One region of the Paenibacillus sp. PastF-3 genome, then DNA from elsewhere that is predicted to be linked to it. Evidence: predicted binding sites of a transcription regulator. Region 1 holds the regulator's gene; each other region holds the start of a gene.
The links. The regulator LexA, encoded in region 1, represses DNA repair genes until DNA is damaged. The targets are predictions, from matches to a motif close to CGAACATATGTTCG.
Positions count from the first base shown of each region.

Region 1 (6,049 bases):
TTTGCCTTTTCTATTAATCCAAACCGTAGTCAAACCTGTTGCCAACCCACCACGAATATCCGTTGTAAGCTTATCTCCGACCATAACGCCTTGCTCAGGTGAAATATCCAAAAGCTCTAGGGCATGCAGAAAAATTTCCTTATCCGGCTTTCCTTTGCCGAAGCTTCCAGAAATCACAATGTGATCAAAGAAAGGAACGATTTCGGGTACACCATCCAGTTTTTCTTGTTGCAATGCAGGGCAACCATTGGTCAGAAGCAATAGCTTCACTTTACCCTGCAGCTCTTCAAGCACCTGAATCGTTTCATCATAAATGTAAGGCCGATTTCTACGCTCTGCTGCGAATTTGGCTGCTAATGTCCCAGCAAGAGCTTCGTCCTCTACACCAAGTGCTGCAAGACCACGACGCCATGCCTCTTTACGATATCCCGGTGCAAGCTGCTCCAATTGACGAAATTCCGGCTGTTCACCTGCAGTAAAGTTCCCCCAAAGTGCTTCAAACGGATTAATCCCAATCATTTTTGTAAACGGGTTCGTTTCGTAGGATTCATAAAGTCCTATGGCTTCTTTACGCACCGCAATTTCCAGCTCTTGTGGATCAATCGTATCCCCAGCGGCTTCACATGCAGAACGAAATGCTTCATTGACGCTCCGATCATCCCAGAGCAGTGTATCATCAAGGTCAAATAGTACGGCGGAAATTGGCATTACAGGTCTCCCTCTCCCATGGCTGGTTAATTTCTATTCGTGAATTACTTCAATTTGGTGAGCTTTTGCGAATGCTTCCAGTCTAGTCCCCATCGCAGTTGTATCATAACGATTCATAAGTCTGGTAAAAATCCATTTCGTGCGTTTGCCTTTATGCTTAATGACAACTGCTCCACGCGAGAGGATGATTTTCTCAATATCAGAAGCTGGCAGATAGCGTTCGCGATTGAATTTTATAGTAGATAGTCTAGCATTCTCTACCTTCAAGTACGGACGTCGGAAGAACAGAAGTGCTGCTAGTAAGTAGTACAAAACGACTCCTAACCAGTTCATAAGCATACCATTACCTTTGGCTTGGTCCACTGAACCAATCATCCAAAACATAGTACCTAGCACTAATAACACTACTGGAAATGCAATGTTACGGCCTTTAAAGATTTCGGTGTTCTTCCCAGGAGATTTAGATTTAGATGCGTAAATCGTTTCCTTCCCCTGTTTCTTTCTTTGCTTGTTGATTTGCTGCGTGTTGCGTTGAACCATTCTTTCCCAAGAACGGGCCATATGCGTTCCCCCTAGTCATCCAGAAATATCTATGAAAAGGAACAGGGTGTTAATGCTTAAGCCCCTTGTTACCTTGTTCATGCTCATCATTATCAACCAATTCAATCGTATTCAATTGTGCTCGAAAGTTATTGCGGATATTCCCCAAATAAATTTCCCGAAGCTTGGCGCGTTCCGCCGTTTCCTCTTGATTAAGGCCTACGCTCTTCTGTTTGCGTGCCAATTCGTTAATACGCGCGACCAACTCATCAATATTCAAAACTTTCCCTCCCCTTATAAATTAATTCTAACTCTGCCATGAGAAAAAGAGCTTGTCAAGGTTTACTCCCTGCAAGCTCTTCATGTCCTCTTAATATGTTCTTAGAATATTAATAAATAGGTAAAGAGAGAATATCTCCAGCATTAATCTGACTACCTTTTATGCCATTGGATTTCTTAATTCCTTCTATATATACAGCCGTCTTCATATCAGAAGGTTTATTCTCAAGAGCAATACTCCAAAGTGTATCTCCACGTTCAACCACTACGCGCTTCTCATCCTTCATTAAAGTAGTAGATCCTGCAAATACATTACCCACTACTGTAAGTCCTGATAGTACGAGCACAATGATCAATGTCAGCTTAATAACAAAATCTCTACGGAACAAACGCATCAAGCCTTCAAGCAAAAACTCTGTGATTTCTTTAATCTGAGCTGAATAACGGGTAATAGGATTATGTCCTAAAGATTCAACCACTGGGGCTTTATCGTAGATGCTACGGTATGTACTGTATTTTAACATGAATATCATCCTCCAAACACTTGTTCTCACTTCCAAAATCATAATAACACGAACATGTGTTTTGTTCAATACTATTTTAGAACAATTGTTCTCTTTTTTTCAGAGGTCAATATTTACCATATTATTCATCTAAGAACCTGCTCTTACCATTTAGATGAAGGAAATGTAATCAATACAAGACTACCATTTATTAACTCTATCGAATTAATATTTATAATAGTTAGAACTTATGTTTGTGCGAACGGTAGTTCTATGTTATAATTTTCCCAAACATTACTATATGGGGTTGATTCCAATGTCAAAGATTTCAAGTCGCCAGCTGGCGATCCTGGAATTTATACGTAGCGAAGTCCGCAGCAAGGGTTATCCTCCTTCCGTCCGGGAGATTGGAGAAGCTGTTGGTCTTGCTTCCAGCTCCACAGTTCACGGTCATTTGGATCGGCTAGAGAAGAAGGGACTTATCCGTCGAGATCCAACGAAGCCTCGTGCGATAGAATTGCTTGGCCAAGAGGATTCTGAGAATGTGCACCATTTCGCACAAACCGTCGCTCGAATTCCTGTCGTAGGTAAGGTTACCGCCGGGGTTCCTATCACTGCTACTGAGAATATTGAAGACTACTTTCCCCTTCCAACACACTATGTTGGAGATAACAAAGTATTTATGTTATCGGTTCAAGGTGACAGTATGGTCGAAGCTGGGATTATGAATGGTGACTATGTTATTGTTCGTCAACAACAAACGGCTGATAACGGAGATATCGTTGTAGCTATGACCGAAGAAGATGAAGCAACCGTTAAGACTTTTTATAAAGAACGTGATCATATACGTCTTCAGCCGGAGAATCCGGCGTACGAGCCTCTTCGCCTTAATCGCGTGACCATTCTCGGCAGAGTTATCGGATTATTTCGAGATATCCACTAAGTATGCACTCCTACCAAAAAGGCTGTTCCGCGAATGCGGAGCAGCCTTTTTTTCTATGCATTTAGCTTAACCCCATCTGGAACATATGTTCCCGTAGGCTAAAATGACCATTTTTAAGAATAACCGTTTAGGCATCCTGCTCATATCTTAATTAGAAAGGAGTGTGCACAATGCCAAATTACCGGATTATAGTTGATCTGACGCAGCGTATGCTTTATCTTCTTGATAACGACATTGTGATCAGGGGCTTCCCAGTCGGAATCGGTAAAATGTTAACTCAATCACCACTCGGTGAATTCACAATCATTAATAAACAACCCGATCCAGGCGGTCCATTTGGGGTCTTTTGGATGGGACTATCTAAGCCTCACTATGGGATACATGGAAATAATGATCCCTCATCCATAGGGCACGAAGTATCCCATGGTTGTATTCGTATGTACAATGAGGATGTGTTAGCACTAGCTGCGATTGTTCCAATTGGAACACTAGTAACGATCAGAAATTAAATCTATCCATAGATAAACACGCCTCACTCCTTGCTTAACGGAGGGGGCGTGTTTGTATTTATGTATTTTTGATGACCTAATAGGAATTATGTGGTTATATGTCGAATAATGTTAACAGGATTTCAAATTGAAAGGAAGTGTTTCGTTTTGAACAACTCAAAAATTAGAACCCTCGTCGATTTTAAAGTCGATGCACTTGTTAAACTCTCTGGCTTATTGTTAAATAACGATCAAGCTAGTGGAAAAAAAGTAAATCTACTCACCTCATTTGGCAGTATTCAAGGGACCATCTCCCCTTCCACCTCCAATAAAGAGGATGTTTTTGACTTAAAATCTCTAATGGATGATGTCATTGTAGATGAATACATATCTTATTTAGGTGCGGAACATCCCGATAAAAATTTCAGTTATAACTTTGTAGTCCTTAATGATGTTTCTGTTAGACCCTATGCTAGCTATGAATCTCCGATCGAATACAAACAGCTAATTGTTTATACCGATCAAATCACAGCCTTCAATTTCTTATGATTTTGACATATTTATTTTAAAAAGCTCTCAACAAAGCACTCAGCAGTTGCCCCAATTTTGCATTCAGCTTGCAAAATCGGCAGAACTCTGGGTGCTTTCTCCTTTTCTAATCAGTAGTCGTTTCCTAAATTCCCACGATTTTCGATTATAACAGATACTAGTAGAGAGGATTCAAGCATATCTTTCAATAAGCAATAAACCTTGCTCTACTGAGATCATTGGAGGTGTGGTTAGATGCTGATTTTTTTGATGTACATGTTTGGCATTTTAGGGGTAGTCTTAATGCTAAGTGCCGGTATTCTAGAATTGAAAAAACTATCTACTTCTTCTGAACTGTCTAAGCTCTTAAACGCAATCTCCTCTTTTAACATCATATTCACCAAAACATTCATTCCCCCCAATCAATCTCACTTGATCGCGCTTAACGAATCTTATAAAAAAATAGCTATAGGCACCAGCGATCCGAAAACAAGAAAAAAGGCTATAGCAAAGCTATACTCCTTCGAAAATGTATTGGGTTCAGAGATTGTCGTTAACGCACTAACCCTTTCAAAGGTATCTAAAAGACAACAAAACAGTAAAACAACTGCTTCAAGTGCGGATATTAATGTGCTTAATAGCGCTGACGAAGAGGCTGATGTTATCGAGGAACTTACGCTTAAAATATACATGAATAGCAATGAAATACCTATGTATAGCATTTCCTTCTTGCCAGGCTTATTGCCCATTCAACAATCCGACAATCAGTACAAAGAAGCTTACTCCCAGGTACAGCAATTGCATGCGTTCTTTAGGTCGATCGTATCCGAATAAACACACCTCTTTCGCCCCTTATTACTTCACTTTACTTTTCCAAAATAGAAATTTTGAAAATCTTAAGGAATGACAAAAAACGGTCCTTTTGGGAGGGCCGTTTTTGTTTCAGCCAACATTTATTTTAAAACTGCACACTAAATCCGTTAAATTGATGAATACCCGTACCATGAGCGACAAGATCTCGTTCACGTAATTCACGAACTGCCTTCATAACCTCTTGCAAAATAACTGGATCTAGACCCAACGTATTATGAGAACCGAATACTTGAGATACATTTGGAATTTGTGCAATCTTTTCTAAAGAAGCCACTAAATCTGCCGGGCTAGTAGAGGGATAAAAAGCATAAATTGGCGTAATATCATACAACAAATCTCCTGTAAACAGATACCTGTTGGCATGATCAAAGATGCTAATATGACCTGGTGAATGACCCGGTGTGTGGTAAATTTCTAATCTACGCCCGCCTAAATCAAGCACATCTCCCTCTCGCAATAGAGCAGTTGGTTTCCCTTGAAAAGGCGTATACGTATTAGGATCAAACGTCTCAGGAACAGGTAGAGTAATATCTCGGCTCATATCTTTTCTGATCTGGGCAAGGGACAAACCTCGTATTCCATTAATTAGCCAATCCTCATCCTCTTTATGAACATAGATCGTCTCAAATTGTCCATGACTGCCTATATGGTCTGCATGCACATGCGTAGTGATGACAGCGATAGGTAACTCCGTTAACTGATCCGTTATTCTTTTTATATTATCGATGCCTAATCCCGTATCAATCAACACCGCTTTCCCTTCCCCTAACAGCAAAAAAGAGTGCACCTTTTCCCAATGTCCATATTCACTGATTGCATAAGTAAGTGGATCAATTTTCGTGACTGTGAACCATCGATCTTGAATCAAGTATGAACCTCCATTCCGTTCCATTTCTCCCTTACCTGCTCTTCACCTTTATAATAGTCTGCTTGTTGATCTGCCTGATAAATTTCTTGATAGGGGAGAATGTTGATTTTACCTGAGTCCGGATATTCGCAAACATCTATGCCCTGGTTCGTTCGGAGATCAAGATACTTGCAAAGTGCATCCGTATGATTATAAAGTTGATGCGCTCCTTCAGGTCCCATTTCAAAAAATAGCACATCACCTTCAGAAACCTCAGTAAAACCCTCGGGAGTTCTTAACATCGCTTTTCCCGTCAAAATCACAAATATTTCTTCAGCGT
Region 1 is NZ_JARXWM010000008.1:86,403-92,451, forward strand. It holds gene M2444_RS17250 (HAD family hydrolase) at 1-708, opposite strand, end outside; gene M2444_RS17255 (hypothetical protein) at 742-1,269, opposite strand; gene M2444_RS17260 (DUF896 domain-containing protein) at 1,319-1,528, opposite strand; gene M2444_RS17265 (LysM peptidoglycan-binding domain-containing protein) at 1,638-2,051, opposite strand; gene lexA (transcriptional repressor LexA) at 2,347-2,973, shown strand; gene M2444_RS17275 (L,D-transpeptidase) at 3,144-3,482, shown strand; gene M2444_RS17280 (hypothetical protein) at 3,630-4,010, shown strand; gene M2444_RS17285 (hypothetical protein) at 4,245-4,823, shown strand; gene M2444_RS17290 (MBL fold metallo-hydrolase) at 4,948-5,730, opposite strand; gene M2444_RS17295 (cupin domain-containing protein) at 5,727-6,049, opposite strand, start outside.

Region 2 (6,049 bases), on a different contig from region 1:
AAACCGTGAAGCTGCCACTTGCCTTCATCGACAACAAATCGCGCTGGAAGCTGAGTTGTGAACTTATAAAGTACTGCATCTCTTTCCATACCCAGAATCCCTTCGCTTGAACCAACCATACCCGCATCGGTCAAATACGCAGTTCCTCCTGGCAAAATCACATCATCATTTGTCTGAACATGAGTATGTGTCCCCACAACAATCGATGCGCGACCATCCATAAAATATCCCATGGCGATTTTCTCAGAGGTTACCTCCGCATGGAAATCGACTAAAATACATTTATGATCTCTACGAAGCTCCTCCACAATTTCTTCTCCAACGCGGAAAGGACAATCGATAGCAGGTAAGAATGTCCGGCCTTGCAAATTTACAATGGCCAGTTCTTTACCGTTACCTTTAACGACCGTATAACCTCTTCCCGGTGTTCCTGGTGGAAAATTCGCAGGGCGAATAATCCGAGCTTCATCATCGATGAACTCAAAAATATCTTTATTGTCCCAGGTGTGGTTCCCCATCGTTATTCCGTGAACGCCCCAGTTAAAAAATTCATTCGCAATCGCCTTAGTGATCCCTCTTCCAGCAGCTGAATTTTCACCATTAACAATAATGATATGTGGCTGATATTTACTTTTTAGTGAGGGCAACATCTCACGAAGAGCCTTTCTGCCAACATTTCCAACGATATCTCCAATAAATAGTACTTTAATGATTCTCTCCTCCTAATCTTAACCGCTATAGCTTATGGATAAGGCCTCATATTCAAAAGAAAAAGGCCCCGCTTAGGGGCCAATTCTCAACAAATATAAGAAAGTATAAGTTACATCTTATCCCTTAACCTTATATTCCACCTATTTAGCGTATTCAACAGCCCGTGTCTCACGAATAACGGTAACTTTGATATGTCCTGGATAATCCAGTTCACTTTCAATCATCTTCGTAATATCGCGAGCAAGACGGAATGCCTCTGCATCGTCAATCTTCTCTGGCTGTACCATCACGCGTACCTCACGGCCCGCCTGAATAGCAAATGATTTCTCAACACCTTCGAATGACTCTGAGATTTCTTCCAGTTTTTCTAGACGTTTAATATACGTTTCCAGTGTTTCACGGCGAGCGCCAGGTCTTGCTGCTGACAATGCATCAGCTGCACCAACCAACATAGCAATAACCGAAGTAGCTTCGCAATCTCCATGATGAGACGCGATACTGTTGATAACAACCGGATGTTCCTTATATTTCTTCGCTAGTTCAACGCCGATCTCAACATGCGATCCTTCTACTTCATGATCCAGCGCTTTGCCGATATCATGGAGTAATCCTGCACGTTTTGCAAGCACGATGTCTTCCCCAAGCTCACCGGCCATCAGTCCAGTTAAATAAGCAACCTCCATGGAGTGCTTCAATACATTTTGACCATAGCTTGTACGGAATTTCAGACGACCCAGAATCTTGATCAAATCTGGATGTAATCCGTGAACACCCACTTCGAAAGTAGCTTGTTCACCATACTCGCGAATTCGTTCGTCCACTTCTTTGCGGGATTTCTCCACCATCTCTTCAATTCGAGCGGGATGGATACGTCCATCTGCCACAAGCTTCTCAAGTGCCGTACGGGCCACTTCACGGCGGATTGGATCAAATCCCGACAAAATAACTGCTTCCGGCGTATCATCAATAATGAGGTCGATACCTGTGAGAGTTTCAAGTGCACGAATATTACGGCCTTCACGACCGATAATCCGACCTTTCATCTCTTCGTTCGGCAGGGTAACAACTGAAACTGTTGTCTCCGCTACGTGATCAGCTGCACAGCGTTGGATAGCGAGTGTAATGATTTCGCGGGATTTCTTATCCGCTTCCTCTTTCGCCTGCTGTTCAATCTCTTTGATCATTTGAGCCGTTTCATGGCGAACTTCTTGCTCAACATTGCTAAGAATAATACTTCTTGCATCTTCGATGCTTAAATTGGAAATTCTCTCCAATTCAGTGACTTGGTTTTTGTAAATAACATCAATTTGCTGTTGGGTTTCATCAATTCGTTTCTCTTTGTTAGCTACTTGTTCTTCTTTTCTTTCAAGCGATTCCATTTTTTTATCCAGAGATTCTTCCTTTTGCAGCAAACGTCTCTCTTGCCGTTGGATTTCATTCCGACGTTCACGAGTTTCTTTCTCAGCTTCAGTACGGATTCTATGGACTTCATCCTTAGCTTCCAATACTGTTTCTTTCTTCAGCGCCTCTGCGTCTTTCTTCGCGTTCTCCACGATGACTACGGCTTCTCTTTCTGCGCTTTGAATTTTAGCTTCTGCAAGGGATTTACGAATAAAATAACCGAACCCAAAGAATAATGCAGCTACAACGAGAACGATAATGACCCAGATCCATGCTTGCATCTGTTCACCTCCTCGTTGGTTCCTCTCCAAGGTATATCCCTGGGAATTGTGCAGTTGTTAAACTATCCGTTCATCACCATACAAAAAACCGGTAAATAACCGATTGCCATACTGCACATGCTGCACATGCACACTGCCCGCCTTATCCGGCGATTACATTTCATATGAGTTGTACGCGAACCGTTTTAAAAAGTCCCCTTTTTGGGAAGGAAAAAGGATTCTTACTTTATGCCGATTCATGTTATATTTTATTATTTATAAAAAGACATTGTCAAGAGAGTCGATATGCGCATTAATGTCAAGAGAATCAGTGAGTCTAGTAAAATTCCTCATCTTCACCCTCATAATTGTCTTCTTCAAGTAAAGTATTAATCACTTGTCGCACCATATCACCCGAGAATCCACGCCGCATTAAGAAGGCTCCAGTCTTTCTGCGCTTATCTGTGGCTTCACCACGAATAAGATTCCATTTCTTACGGCCAATCTGAAGTGCACTCTCTAGTTCTTGTTCAGGACTGACATTCTCTAGTGCTTCCGAAATCAAGGTTTTGTCGATTCCTTTCTCACGTAGCTCTTGGCGAATCCACATTTTCCCCTTTCGCTGGTTCGTAATGCGTTGCTCCGCCCATTGCTTTGCATACAAGGGGTCATCAAGAAATCTTTCTTGCTGCAGCCGTTGCACCACTTCCGCAATAATAGTCTCCCCTATTTCCTTCTGCCGTAAACGGCGAGTCATTTCCATAGCGGTTCGTGGCTTCCGTTCTAGATAACGAAGTCCTTCTACATAAGCTCGCTGTCGCTCATCAGCAACAACAATTTCCTCCAAATCGGCTTTCATAAAAGAATTTCCAGTAATCATCCGATATTTAATCATGACGTCTTCGTGTACAGTCATGTTATAGGCTCCGAAATGTATGATATAGCGGTGGTCCGATTTCTTCTGACGTTCTACCTTAGTAATTTCTAAAAGTTCTCCATCAGGAAAATCAGATAGGACCTGTACGTCCTGCTCATCCGATTCAAAATCCATATCCAGCTGTATTACCATAGTTACTTGTCACCTCATAGCAATAAAATATCCCCACAAAGTGTCGCTTAAATTCGATGCATACTCAGGTACTTTGGGGGACCCCAAATATATATTTTTTATACTGTTAAGAAAAGACACCCTGCAACAATGAATCACAGGGCGTCCTATTCCTTAATAAATTCTATTGTTCGATTTCGAGAAGTAGCTTCTCTTCTTCCTCTTGCTCTGCAATGATTTCCGCTTCATTTGGTGCAGCAACAATAGTGGACAGATTACTTGCTTCACGGATCTTATTCTCAATGATGAGTGCAATATCTTGATGTTCTTTCAAGAACTGTTTGGCATTCTCACGTCCTTGGCCGAGACGCTCACCCTCATAGGAATACCATGCACCACTCTTATTCACGATGTCCATTTCAGTACCGATGTCTACAAGACTTCCTTCTCTGGAAATCCCTTCACCATACATGATATCAACATCAGCTTGTTTAAATGGAGGTGCTACCTTATTCTTCACAATCTTGATCTTGGTGCGGTTACCTACAACGTCGTTACCCATCTTAATACTTTCGACGCGACGAACATCCAACCGTACGGAAGAGTAGAATTTCAACGCCCGACCACCCGGGGTTGTCTCAGGATTACCGAACATAACACCAATTTTCTCACGAAGCTGGTTAATAAAGATAGCAATTGTATTCGATTTACTAATGGCACCAGATAGCTTCCGAAGCGCTTGAGACATCAAACGAGCCTGTAGACCGACGTGAGAGTCACCCATATCACCTTCGATTTCCGCTTTAGGAACCAATGCAGCTACGGAGTCAACGACAATAATGTCTACTGCACCACTTCGTACAAGTGCTTCAGCAATCTCAAGTGCCTGTTCACCCGTATCTGGCTGAGATAACAACAATTCATCAATGTTTACGCCCAAGTTACGTGCATACTTCGGATCGAGCGCATGCTCAGCATCGATAAATGCAGCTTGTCCTCCTTGTTTTTGCACTTCTGCAATAGCATGAAGAGCAACAGTTGTTTTACCGGAGGATTCAGGTCCGTATATTTCAATGATACGTCCCTTTGGAAGTCCGCCTATACCTAACGCAATATCAAGTGCCAAAGATCCGCTAGGTACAACTTCCACTTGCATATGAGTGGATTCTCCCAGTTTCATGATCGAACCTTTACCAAATTGTTTTTCTATTTGACGAAGCGCCATATCAAGCGCTGCACGACGATCTGACAATCAGACCACTTCCTTCACTGTTTATAATAATATAATAACGTGTTTTTGAGGTCTTGCCAAGCTTTTTTTCGAACATACATTCGTTTTTTTTGTCTCAAGCGTTAATTATCCCTTTTATTGTAAGCCTCCCTCCGGACATAGAAGTTAACTGATTTCTCTACTTCACCGGACATCAACGACTTATGATCAAAACCAAAACAGCGATCAAAATCTCCGCAGATATACAAAAAACCGCAGCAAAGAAATCTCAGTGCCACGGTTCTTCCGTATGTCTCAATTATAACTGGGCTAATCTCCCATTACAAGTCTGAGCCTTCTAGCGGTGTCTCCACCTTCCGTTCCTCAAGTCTGCGCCATAGACGATACAACAGAGCTTTAACAGTACGCAGTCGTATATTTTCACGTGTACCTTTAAGATTAAGCTCATACACTTCTGTCTTACGCCCGCGTTCAGCTAAACCAATAAATACAAGTCCAACTGGCTTACGTTCAGAATAGCCTGGTCCTGCTACACCCGTTACAGATAAACCGAAATCACTATCCGCGATCATTCTCACCTGATCAGCTAACACCTCGGCAACTTCACGACTAACTGCCCCTGGAGCATCTGGCCCCTCCAAATATGCACTTGGCACATTTAGAAGTTTTTTCTTCAGGTCGTTGGAATAACAGACGATTCCTCCCGCAAACATCGAAGCACTGCCGGGAATGTTAGTTATACTCTCCATCAGCAAGCCTCCAGTGCAACTCTCTGCCGCACTTAAAGTCAGACCTGCATCCGCCATCCAATCCACAATCAATTGCTCCAGCGGCACATCAATATTTGCATATAAATGTTCTGGCAAAATCTCTTTGATCTGTTTCTCCAGAATCTCCAGCTTCTTGTATGCTTCATGCTCGGAAGGCGCCTTTGTCGAAATACGAACGGTTACCTCTCCCTCTTTAGCGTAAGGAGCTATGGTTGGGTCTGTCTGGCTGTGAATAAGATCAATTAGCTTATCCTCAAGCAGTGATTCTCCGATACCGGCAAATTTAAGCATTTTAGAATAAAGTGGCATTTCTGTCGTCAGAGCGTGCTGCTGGAGCCACGGTACAGCTTTATCTACGAACATCGGCTTCATCTCTCGAGGCGGACCCGGAAGCACAATATAATATTTCTTTTCATGCTCAAAAGCAATGCCAACAGCAAGACCAATCTCATTTGGCAAAGGTGTGGTGCCTTCAATTATAAGTGCCTGTTTACGATTATTCTCCGTCATTACGATCTTGCGATCATCAAAGAAACGTTGTACATGATCCATTGCCAAGCGATCTATATGAAGTGTGCGGCCTAAGGAAGCAGCCAGCGCGTCCTTCGTTAGATCATCTTCTGTAGGA
Region 2 is NZ_JARXWM010000002.1:88,258-94,306, forward strand. It holds gene M2444_RS04325 (TIGR00282 family metallophosphoesterase) at 1-710, opposite strand, end outside; gene rny (ribonuclease Y) at 852-2,393, opposite strand; gene M2444_RS04335 (regulatory protein RecX) at 2,710-3,441, opposite strand; gene recA (recombinase RecA) at 3,605-4,672, opposite strand; gene M2444_RS04345 (competence/damage-inducible protein A) at 4,972-6,049, opposite strand, start outside.
Region 2: recA (recombinase RecA) is a predicted target of LexA. The motif match lies at 4,742-4,755, and genes of this name have one in related genera.

Region 3 (6,049 bases), on a different contig from region 1:
TACCATACTTTCAGCCGCTTGCAGGGTTTCGATTTCAGTTTCTTTCAGTGCATAACGGAACGATTTCGGATATACCTCGGCCAGATCGGTCCGGCTCATTGTGATCTCGCCCAAAGATTCATTAGCTTGTCCCTCATCAAAATAATCCAGACCCTTGCGGAACAGCTTAGCGAAGGATTTGGTTACATAAGGTGCCAGATCATAGTCGAGTTTATTGGCGGATACGCCGCCATATTGAGCATTTTGCTGGGATTGAAAAATGATTGCTACTAGTGACATAGCTGTCATTATGGAGTTCGGAGGACGAACACTGCCGTTACCGGTGTTGAAGCCTTCTCGGAGAAGCTTATCAAACGGGATAAAAATGCAGTTAGTCGTTCCGATTGCGTATTGATCCAGATCATGCACATAGACGACATTGTCATCAATGGCTTGCACCAGCTGCGGCGGCATCGTAAAGTTACGGGCGTACCATTTTGAATATTCACTGCCGAACTTGCTCATTTTACCGGAGAAACTCTCTCCGTTCAAATTGGCATTCTCGCGCAGCAAGTCCAAATCCCGGCTGTCGATAATATCGCGTCCTAAATCAATGAGCTCTTCTAAAAGAACTTCCCGTGCATTTGTTGTACCGTTAAATTGTCTCTCCAACAACGTCATTGTATAGCTCTCCTCTCAGTCTATCGTCCTATCATTAAGAAGTGGGGCCGCATAAGCGGCCGTATATTCATTGTGATCTCATAAAAAAAGCATCCCCTAGCGAGGATGGCTGAAAATGCCCGATGCGTTATGTAAATATCCACACAGATATTTGTAGTGGTCTCTAAGAAGATGACCGCATGCGGACACCGCTCCTGTTCCTCGCAGGCACTCATAGTTGGTGTCGTCGAAACAGGCAGGTCTCCTGGCTTCCGTAGGACCTCTCAGCGCCTTCCCAAGGGGTTCTTACCCTCAGTGGCTTCTGCCAGGAGATCTGCCCATCTTTAGCTTCTAAAAGCTTGTAAAGGGCATCCGGTTACAGTGGCGGGACCGCAGCGGATTTTCACCGTACTTCCCTATTAAGCTCTAATTCCGATTAAGGATCAAAGCGCCTGTCTCCACTATATTTTGTTGTCGTTAGATAAAAATAACCCAAGATGTTGTGTTTGTAAACAGTTTTTTAGAAAACCCGCGCGGGGAGCGGGTTCTTCAAAAGTACTCCACAAATGATCCACAGGCTGTCCATAAGTAATCCACAATTGATCCACAGGCATATGAAAAATGATTCATAAATTGTCCGAAAAGATGCCACAAAGAGTCCATAAATGTAGTGCAGACGACCCTAGAATTCACGTAAGAAAAAATACCCGTGGCGAAAGTCATATTTCGAAGAATTTTTTGGGGAAAGAAGAAGGGGCATAATAAAGCTGAGATCATTTGTGGGAGAGCGGTGGAGTTGTTACAATAGAAGGAGACACATACTTTAAAATTCCGAGGAGGTATTCCCATGCCTATTGCTGAAGTAACCGTTATTCCGATTGGAACAGGTAGTACGAGCCTTAGCAGCTATGTTGCGGATATGCAGCGAGTGCTGAAGACGGTAGAAGGGATTACTTATGAGCTTACATCCATGGGTACAATTATCGAAGGGCCTCTTCAGCGTATTTTTGCTGCAGTCGAGGCGCTGCACGAGTCTCCTTTTGCCGCAGGTGCAGAGCGTGTCTCTACCTCACTTAAAATAGACGACCGCCGAGATAAACCCTCCACTAGCCGTGGAAAGCTGGAATCTGTGGAGCGTAAACTACAGGTGGAATAGCAGTTCGGGAGAGTAGGGAAATAGAGAAAATAGGCTTGCGTTTCTAGGTGAAAGTTGTATAATATTTTTTGTTTGACAGAAAAATCAGCTTTAAGCTGGTGTAGCTCAGGGGTAGAGCAACGCACTCGTAATGCGTAGGCCGGGGGTTCAATTCCCTTCACCAGCATATCTAAGAATTGCGCATGGCACGGCTTCCGGGATTTCGGGACCGTGCCATTTGTCTTGAAATCATCTATTTTCTAACATTCTTCTAACCTTTGCCTACGGTAGGGGCTTTAAATGGATAGATATCTAATTACCTATTTACCCAAGCACTATAGTGTGGATTTCATAAGCTAAGATGAACTTAAATACAAAGGAGAAAATTTAAAATGAGCGAAAATATTGCTGGCTTTGGTGGTGTCGGATATGGTGGCGGTATCGGAGGAGCCTTTACATCTACCGGTGCAATCTTGGTACTGTTTATCCTCCTTGTAATTATTTCTAAGACTATCTTGCTATAAAATGAGAAGGATGTTTTGCTTGGAAGCTTGAGGGTGTGCTTCCACAGAGTTATATCAGCCTTAATCTGGTGTAGCCCAGGGGTTCAATTTCCTTCACCAGCATATCTAAGAATGGAATAACGGCGCGGTTTTCGGGGATCCCCGAACCGCGCCGTTTGTCTTGAAATCACCTATCTTCTAACATCCATCTAACCTTTACTCAAGTAAAATGAGGGATCAGTCGTAATCCTGACCTCTTTGCACGTTTCAAGAATGGAGTCGCCGATCCCTCGAAGGGCTGCTTCTTGTAAGTTGGGGAGAACATGTGAATAAGTATCCAGTGTAACATTGATGGAGGAATGACCCAGTCTCTCTTGTGTGATATTTGGGTGTACACCGAAGATGAGAATCACCCCGAAGACTGTACGTCAATATACGTGCAGACAGGTTGCAATGCTTACCTTTAGGTAAGTACGTGAACTAAAAGTGCATACTTACGCGATGGCGTGATGGGAGGTATAACTCAAGTCCTAAATCTGATTCAAACATGGAGGATACACCATTGAAAACACTTGTTGTCGTTACGCACCCAAACATCGAAACATCCGTTGTTAATAAACGCTGGATCGAAGAACTCCATAAATATCCAGACAAATATACGGTACATGAGCTGTACAAAGCCTATCCCGATGAAAAAATCAACGTGGAAAAGGAACAACAACTAAATGAAGCGCATGATAAGCTCGTCTTACAATTCCCTGTCTACTGGTTTAGTAGTCCGCCTCTGCTTAAAAAGTGGCTGGACGAAGTATTTAACTTACGGATGGGCATATGGCTCGAAGAGTGATAAATTAAGAAATCGTAAAATCGCATTAGCTGTAACTGCCGGAGGAAGTGAAAAAGACTTCAGTGAAGATGGTAAACTCGGCTACGGGCTGGACTGTATTTTATCTCCCTTTGACACGACTTTTATTTACTGCAACGCTGATTATCGTTCCTTCTATGCCATTTATGGTACGGAATCTGAGACGGTAGGAAGTACGGATTATTTTAAAAAATTGGACATCAGTTCGCAAGGCTATGTTGAATTTATCGATAATATGTAATTAGAATTGAAACAAAAAGCAGCATTTTCATTAATGGAAATGCTGCTTTTGTCATAAGTCGTGGCTAAATCGTAAACGGTACTGTTATCTCTTGCGCGGCTGGAACGGAATTTTTCTCTCCCCAAGTGCACATCATATCCAGCACCGGAATAAGCGATCGGCCCTTCTCAGTCAAGGAATACTCAACTTTAGGGGGAATCTGGGGGAATTCCTCGCGCCTGACGAGACAGTCCGCTTCCAGTTCTTTCAACATAATACTTAACGTCTTAAAAGGTATTGTACCGATACCCCGTTGCAGTTCATTGAATCGCACGATCTTGTTTTCAGAGAGATAGTAGAGAATAGTCATTTTATATTTACCACTAATGATAGACAAGGTGTAGCCGAAGCTAGTGTCCTTCTGGTGAATGCCAGGTGGTATACAGATTTCATCACTCATGGGCTATTACCCTCCTTCAGAAAATATAACGAAAAGGCAAACGCCTATTGCTTCTCCGTACTCAGGTCTCGACTTTATTATGTTTTACAACCGGCTATCAAGTCATCCTGCGAGCAACGAACCCACTATATCATTTTAAAACAATTAGTTCAAAGCACTCGTGGCTAACTATCCATCGGTCGGTTTTTCTGTCGGCGAAGCGGGCTACTTTGGTTGGAAATCAAAAGTGTCGAGCGGATAGTCTAAGCGACGAATTGATGTTTTTAATGTAATTTTCATGTGAGCATCATCTTATTTTCAGGTTCAAGGTTTATATTGAAGACACCAAACACCCCCCAGTGTTTTGTGGTATAAATCTCTCAGGTCTTGCCAACTCCCATGGTAAGGCCTATTTTTTTGTTCGCTAATGGAAATGGGGGGGGAGGGGGACAGCCTCTACACGGCTTTACTTAATCTGATACTGCTCTTCATAGCTCTTGAAAGATGAAATATCCAGACCGAGATATCTGCGCATATGAATTGCAGCTTGGGCAGCGACAATGTCGTTTAATAGCAGCATTCGTTCATGGTATCCACGACATATAAATTTGGCTTCGATCCCTGCATTAAGTCTGTTCTGCTCATAAACCTTGATTCCCCGTTTTCTCATCTCTGAACGAACATCTCTTAAATCTGTTGTAGCAACTGCTGCGGCTGTTTCAAGAACCTCCAGATAGGGGGCGGGAGTTCGTAAATGTGCAGATAGAATGGCGGAGTCCCGTTCGAAAGCTGATAAAATCATCGGAAGCAATAAATAAGATTTCACCAGCATATTGTCCCTGCTTTCAGCTCTATGCATGAATCTCATCACCCCTAATGGGAACGTATATTCGTATTCTACCCCGATATTCCAAAAATAATCAATGGTATTTCTAAACAGCTAGTCCAATGTGATTAAATTCACAACTAAATTAGAAAGAATAAAATATATTAAAATTGTAATAATAAAAATTAATGCTTCAGACTTATATAAAGGGAGAATTAGGATGAAAGAGGAAGGAAGTCTCGCCCGTGGAATGGTATTTGGTTTGATTCTAAGTATTCCATTATGGATATCGATATTAGGTTGGATAAAGTTACTTTAAAATTGAAGGAAAACCTTTGTGTGAAGCGCCTTTTGGCGCTTTTTTTGTGCTTGCTTACGCGTGTAAATATCAAAAGGAATTGATTGACAATTGTGGGGATGGAGCGCTAAACTATTGTTAGTTCCAAAGTATTAAAAGTCATAGACCATTATTTAATAGGATGCTTAAGCTACTAGTTCTAATTTGCAAAGGCTATACATATATAATCATGATAATAGCAAACCGCCTGAAAGGGTGGGACGCAAAGTTCAGGAGTCTAAAGTGTCTAAAAGACACTATGACCGTCCGACTGCCATGAGAAGGGAATTCTACTTCTTTTTTGGCGGTCTTTTTGTTGTTAGGTTCTTTAGAGTTCTGGTAATTATTCTGTTTAATTATAAATCATAGTTTTAGGAGGTGCGCATTTTGAAAAGAAGAATGAAACCGTTGCTCTCATTAGTAATAGCGGGGATTTTGATGGTGGGTAGTGGGCTTTCTGGAGGTGGTTATTTGGTCAGTGCGGCAGGGCCTGTGCTTCCGTATATTCCTACACCTGTGTTAGGCATTGCAGGAAATTTTAATACTTTTATCCTTGGTGACTTCAATCAATCTAATGATCAGGTTCACGGGCGCCTGGCGGCCAAAGGTAATATTACTTTGCAGAATTACGGCGTATCCAAGGATAATCCAGGTGGAGATGTCCTTATTGCTGGCAATGACATCACTTTTACTAATGGGACTGTTCATGGAGCATCCGTTCATGGTGGTGTTTTTATCAGAAACGGTGTAGATCTTAAAGAACCAGCGAGAAAAGGGACACCTATTGATTTTGATTATGAAGAGCAATATCTTATTGGACGTTCTAATGAATTCTCTTCACTTGCTACAGTCGGAACTTTCAAAAAGGAATATGGGAAAATAACAATTGATGCTCCGGAATCATTTAACGTTCTTAATTTAAGTGCTGCTGATTTCGTTGGTGCTAATGGCTTACAGTTTAATATTGCAAATAACGCCACAGTTATCGTTAACGTTAGCGGAAGTTCAGTTGAAATTCCAAGCTTTCAAATTTGGGGAGGCAGCCCTAACAAGGTATTATTTAATTTTTATGAAGCTAGCACTGT
Region 3 is NZ_JARXWM010000005.1:382,392-388,440, forward strand. It holds gene M2444_RS13365 (anaerobic ribonucleoside triphosphate reductase) at 1-660, opposite strand, end outside; cobalamin riboswitch at 878-1,110, opposite strand; gene M2444_RS13370 (MTH1187 family thiamine-binding protein) at 1,487-1,795, shown strand; tRNA gene M2444_RS13375 (tRNA-Thr) at 1,890-1,961, shown strand; gene M2444_RS13380 (YjcZ family sporulation protein) at 2,167-2,298, shown strand; partial or broken gene M2444_RS13385 (NAD(P)H-dependent oxidoreductase) at 2,840-3,383, shown strand; gene M2444_RS13390 (winged helix-turn-helix transcriptional regulator) at 3,448-3,822, opposite strand; gene M2444_RS13395 (YhjD family protein) at 4,268-4,660, opposite strand; cyclic di-GMP riboswitch class I at 5,153-5,243, shown strand; gene M2444_RS13400 (choice-of-anchor A family protein) at 5,352-6,049, shown strand, end outside.
Region 3: M2444_RS13395 (YhjD family protein) is a predicted target of LexA. The motif match lies at 4,681-4,694, and genes of this name have one in related genera.

Region 4 (6,049 bases), on a different contig from region 1:
AGCACAGGAACACCTGCATCATTTAGTTTTTTTAAAGAAAGAGCTATCTTATCCAGATCAGCGATCAGTGCATTATACTGAGTGGTACCCGGGGTTATATATTTGTCAAAATCAGCGTTGCTTATGCTCGTAGAAACATTAGTCCAAGCAGGAGCTGTCCCTGGCAACTGAGCGTGATAGCTTATCGTTACGATTCCACCGGAATTATACCAGCGAATAGCACTGCTAACGACCCAATCCCGCTGATTGTCTATTAGTGCTGCCGTCTGATTATTGATTGCGCCCAGCTCATAGCCGTGAAGGGCCGCATATTGCCCGCTAGTATTTTTCAGTTCCCCATTGAACTCATCCGCGCTTTCCAAATAATCATGTTGTCCACTAATCCATCCTTTTCCTTGCAGAAAATAAAGGGTATTCAACAATTTCTGTGCAGAAGGTACCGTTTCCGAATCCGCCGGAGCCATTTGCAATTTACGATACGCCATTTGCCACTGAACATCGCTCACAAACCTCGATGCCGAATCAACCATATTTCGAAGATTGCGCTGTTCCATCCACTCTCACATCCTTTTAACTTTTTTAAGTTATAGTATGGGGATACTAGTGACATGAACTCAGCGAATGGACATGAAGTTGTAAATTAATTTAGGACAGTGTAAGGAACTGCAGAATAAATTCACGGCTCCATAAAAAAAGGAGCCTAACGGCTCCCGAGCAAACTCTCCAATTTACCTCGTATATCTCAGCGGTAGTAATTCAGAAATATCATATTTAGCTAACCGGCCGTCCTCGGATACAATAACTTTGCAGTCCTTCCCGTAATCAGCAATTAACTCACGGCACATCCCGCAGGGAGAAACTACTTTAATTTCTCTTTCCTCGCTGTCCGGATCAGAATGCCTTACCGCAACAATCGCATCAAATTCCTTGTAGCCTTCGGATATCGCTTTTCCAATCACCATCGCTTCTGCACAGACTGTAATTCGTCCCATGCTAGCTTCTACATGTACCGCTGTAAAGATTTCCCCCGTCTTAGTACGGAGCGCCGCCCCTACATGGTGCCTTTCCCATTCATAGCGTCTAGTTATAATATCTTCAGCAGAGGCTATAAGCGTCTGATCTTCAATCGTAATCAAATACTCCATATCCAATACCGTCCTCCTCTTATTTTTCCTAAGTATATTAAATCGCACTGCATTATGATATAAGATATACTATTTTAAGTTCCAAAAAAGGAGGAGCAGATTTGAAAATACAGAAACTACTCACCAGTCTCATCATTGTTGTGTTACTTGCTTTGGGCGGTTATTGGTATGAACAAAACGGAGATCCGGCAGCCCCCTCGTCCACATCCGATTCAGAAGTTGTTCAGCTGATCTTCCCATCAGATCGTTATCCTGAAACCGCTAAGCACATTCAGGACGCGATTGCCAAAGGGGAGTCCGCGACGTGCACGATTAACCGTGAGCAGGCTGAAGACAACCGCAAAGAATCCTTAAAAGGGATCCCCACCAAAAAAGGCTACGACCGCGATGAATGGCCCATGGCCATGTGTAATGAAGGCGGAAAAGGGGCCGATATTGAATACATAACCCCAAAAGATAACCGCGGCGCAGGTAGCTGGGTTGGCAATCAGTTAGAAGATTATGCGGATGGAACCCGCGTAGAATTTATGTTTAAATAATGAGCTAACGAGAACAGCGCTTCAAAAAAAGTAGCCCCATCCGGTATACCGGATGGGGCTACAATGTGCATCAGCTAGCTTAGAATAAGCAAGCTTTAGTGATGATAACCAGCAAGATGAAGAGTACCAGAATAGCTCCTGTTGAAGTCCAAGGGCTACACACCGGACCTACTGCTGCTGGGCTTACTACCGGACCTACGTTACATCCACAACCATGTTCAAATCCCATTTTCAATTCCTCCTAATGATTAATGACTACAGCACAAGATATGTAAAAAGGAGATAAGCCGTTTGGGCGAATTGGCAAACAAATGCTATTCACCTAATGAATTAGGTAGGTGCAGTCGATAAACAGGATATACACAAAGGAGGTGCAATATGGATATAGCCGCGTTATCAGTAGCAATGAGCCAGGCATCCTTAGCTCAAAATGTAGGAATACAAGTCATGAATATTGCCAAAAATCAGGCTGAAACCCAGAGTCAGACGATGGTGGAAATGCTGGGCAAAAGCGTTGCTCCGAATTTAGGAAAAACACTTGATATTAGTGTTTAATTGCATTATGCTAAGGACACACAAGAACATTCGTTCTTATGTGTCCTTATATTTTTACCCTACATAGCCCCTTGGGCTTTTCTTTTGTCTTATTATACGAACATACGATCCTATAATCGATTCTGAATGAGGTGAACGATGTGAATAACATGAAATCCTATTATCAAATGACTGCGCTGGAGAAGTGGACGGAAGATTTATACAAGCGTCTGAACCTTACTCAGCCTTCGCAAATTTCGATTGCTTATATTGCAGAACGGCTTAATATTTGGGTTCATTATTTGGATGTAAGAAGCAAGAGCATCGAAGCATCAGCGGGGATGTACACCATGTTTATTGACAACCGGCTTCCAGCCAGTCTGCAGCGGCTAGAGTTTCTCCATGAGCTCTGTCACCTGCTCCGCCATGGTACGGATCAAATATTGATGCCAGAACATTTCACGCGGGCACAGGAGGATGAATCTGAGCGATTTATTCTTTATGCAGCTATGCCCTACTCCATGATCTCCCGCATGACGTTGCCTGAGCAACGGGAAGATGCAATCAGCTATCTTGCAGCAGAATTTCAAGTACCAAACGAGCTGGCTTTACAGCGGATTGATCAAATTCAAAGACGTGTTTTTCAGGGGCAATTATTGGCCGTGATGGGAAGAAACGAAGAACGATTAACACATATTCAATAATGACTGCGGAGATAATAAGGGAGTCGCAATGAAGGACCATTATTATGGTGGAATTTCTCGCAAGGGGGATCGATATGGAAGCCATTAAAGTAATTGAATTATTGATGACTCATCCAGATTATAACGTAGATGCAGTGCACCCCGAAATTCCGGATTTTGTTGGGATCGAGTCGATTGAAGTGGATCATGAAACGGGAACCTTCTCCATTTTATTGCAAGAACCCAAAGACGACTGAAGCTGATTTGTGTAAGTTCATAATAAAAAGGCAGCAAGTATAGTATACCCAGGCAATTCTTTACCTACGCGGGTTTAACTATCGGCGGGAAATTTGCTGCCTTATTTGTAATAAAACTCTGTTAGGCGGATACAAACTGAATCACACCAATAAGAGTTAGAATGAGGAACATACCCACAACTCCCCAAATAATAAACCATAAAATTCTGAGACCTGGTAGCTTGGGACTAGCATGATTCTCCAATACCTTAATTCGCCGCTCCAGCTCTTGTATTTTTTCTTCTTGTTGCATCATTTTCTTCCTCCCTTCTAATGTGTAAATTACAAGATACAATAGATATGACATACCAGTCACAATACATTATCTTATAATATATACATTTTAGCTAAATGGAGGGAATTAATGAAGAAAAGAACAAAAATAATTCTTATTACCTTCGTTATTGTATATGGAGTCGCTTCTTTAGCGCTTCAGGCCTTCCGAAATCATATGGACAATGAAGTGATTCATTATTTGGTAGCCACGAGAGATTATAAGAATGAAGATCTTTATAAAGTACATACCCAGATTAGTAAGGCTCCCGTCGTAAGTACAACGGTGATTTTTGCAGATGAACCTAACGCAAGATACTTTTATCGAAAAGAGAAGGATCGGATTTATCAATATAGCATGGCTCTTGTAAAAGGGTTTGATCCAAAATATACATATAAACATAGTGAGGAGACCCTCCCCTAAAGGGGAACTTCTATTATAAAGGTGCGATAGCCCCAGCAGTCATGATATGGCTGCTGGGGCTATCGCGCCTTTTTTTTGATTCTAACCCTTGATCTAGACGCTAACAAATTCTCTCAGGAACATAATGTGACCAAATGCCGTCCTAAATGGTGTTAAAGGTAAAGGGGGCATAGAATCATGCAACGATCCATGACCCGGCCGGGAAATCATGTGATAAAGAGTTACGAAATCTACGCAGATATGCTGTTCCGGATTGCTTTGGTCCATTTAGGCAGCCGCCAAGATGCCGAAGAAGCCACTCAGGATACCTTCATCAAACTGATAGAAAAAGCACCAAAGTTCAAAGACGCTGAACATCAGAAAGCATGGCTGATCCGGGTAATCACCAATCATTGTAAAACATTACTAGGCAGAGGCTGGCGCAAGCGCGAGGTCAAACTGGAAAATGCTGAGCCGATTTCGTTAGACACCCCCGAGGATTTGTCTCTGCTGCAGTTAGTTATGGCGATGCCTATGAAGTATAAAACCGTAATCCATCTTTATTATTACGAGGACTATCCCATCCAGGAAATCAGCAAAATTCTGCAGATTAGTCAGTCTGCCGTGAAGATGAGACTTCAGCGGGGACGGCAACTGTTAAAACTGGAGCTGGAAGGAGTGGAATCACAATGAAAGAAGATCAGTTTCGAACATTATACAAGAAAGCGGTGGATTCTATGAAACCAGGTGAAGAGATGAAAAAAGAATTGATCGACAAACTGGAGCAACAGCAGGAGCGGAAGCGTCCGCGCAAGACGGTTTATATCGCGGCAAGTATCATCCTCGCCGCCGGGATCGGCTTAGCTGCATCTAATATATGGCAGAAGTTAAATAACCAGAGTACTCAGGGGCAAATCGCTCAGGTAACTCCAGGTCCAAAGCAACCAGACAATTCTGGCACAAATGCGTCCGGAGGCATTGTCATTCCCAAGCTGGAACTTCCGGATACCAAATCTGGCGTTATGGCAGATATGATCGCTCTAGTCGTATATAAAGATAACATTTATACACAGTCTGCGACTCGAATCAACGCAGCTGATGCTACCGCTCTGCGCGGTGACAAGCTTGGTCGTACTACAGGTGGCATCGATGAATGGAGCGGTAAAGACAAATATATTGAGTTAGCTTCTAACATCGGAGAAACGGATATCTATTCCGTAAAGGGCTATGATTCCGATTTCTTGATTATGTCCTATTCGGAAATCAACGGCGAGGTATTCGCCGAACTGTATGAGCATACAAACGGGATCACTGTAAACAGCGGCGCTGATCTATTTGGCAAGCTAAATATTGAAGGCCGAATTACTTCCGCACAATGGGAAAGCTTCCACAGTTGGAACAACGGACAGCAGCAGTACACACCGCTCGCTGACGACGAGGCGCTTAATGGCTTCTTGAAGGCACTCCAAGCAGCCAAACCGCTGGCAGCAGAGCCTCTTATCGCGCAAGGCATCTACGACAGCGAAGACCGCAAGGTTCTCTATCTCCAGCTGGAAGACAATGCCCGGGTAGAACTGACGCTGTTTGGTCAAGGGCTAGTACATTACGGCCAGGCACCTGTATTCTTCGAAGTCGAGTCCGGGGCATTCCAGCAGCTATGGGATAGTATGAAACCATAAGGATGATGGTCGAAAACCGAGAGTACAGCGATTGCGACAACGATTTGTGACAACTTTTCGGACGCTATACCCATTAGAGAAGTCTAGCTGGATACAAAAAAAGAGACGCTGTTGCAAAACCATTTCATGGCTTTGCAGCAGCGCCTTTTTGTGTTAGCTGTATGGTTTGCATTGCACCATGCCAGAATATCAGGTTCTATATAAAAATCCATATATCGCCAAAAAATTTTGTGTAGTAGAATGATTTTGTCGATTATATATGTTTAAGAAGGAGTGATTAGATGGGTGCGAAAAATAAAGTGATAGCTGGTGACTATGAAGGTAAAGTAATAATGTCTACTCTTGGAATTGTAAATTTGCACACTGGTTTTTAAAAAACAATCACAATAGACAAAAACACTGTAGAGGATTATGAGATTATGGACGAAACTCATTCCAAAAGTGCTGTGAGTGCTGTGGGAAGAGGATTAGTGGGAGGATTTCTACTAGGACCTGTT
Region 4 is NZ_JARXWM010000003.1:355,399-361,447, forward strand. It holds gene M2444_RS08715 (glycosyl hydrolase) at 1-554, opposite strand, end outside; gene M2444_RS08720 (cytidine deaminase) at 729-1,145, opposite strand; gene M2444_RS08725 (NucA/NucB deoxyribonuclease domain-containing protein) at 1,253-1,684, shown strand; gene M2444_RS08730 (hypothetical protein) at 1,764-1,913, opposite strand; gene M2444_RS08735 (YjfB family protein) at 2,063-2,239, shown strand; gene M2444_RS08740 (ImmA/IrrE family metallo-endopeptidase) at 2,389-2,922, shown strand; gene M2444_RS08745 (hypothetical protein) at 2,997-3,158, shown strand; gene M2444_RS08750 (hypothetical protein) at 3,280-3,453, opposite strand; gene M2444_RS08755 (DUF3139 domain-containing protein) at 3,562-3,894, shown strand; gene M2444_RS08760 (RNA polymerase sigma factor) at 4,072-4,566, shown strand; gene M2444_RS08765 (hypothetical protein) at 4,563-5,552, shown strand.
Region 4: M2444_RS08740 (ImmA/IrrE family metallo-endopeptidase) is a predicted target of LexA. The motif match lies at 2,337-2,350, and genes of this name have one in related genera.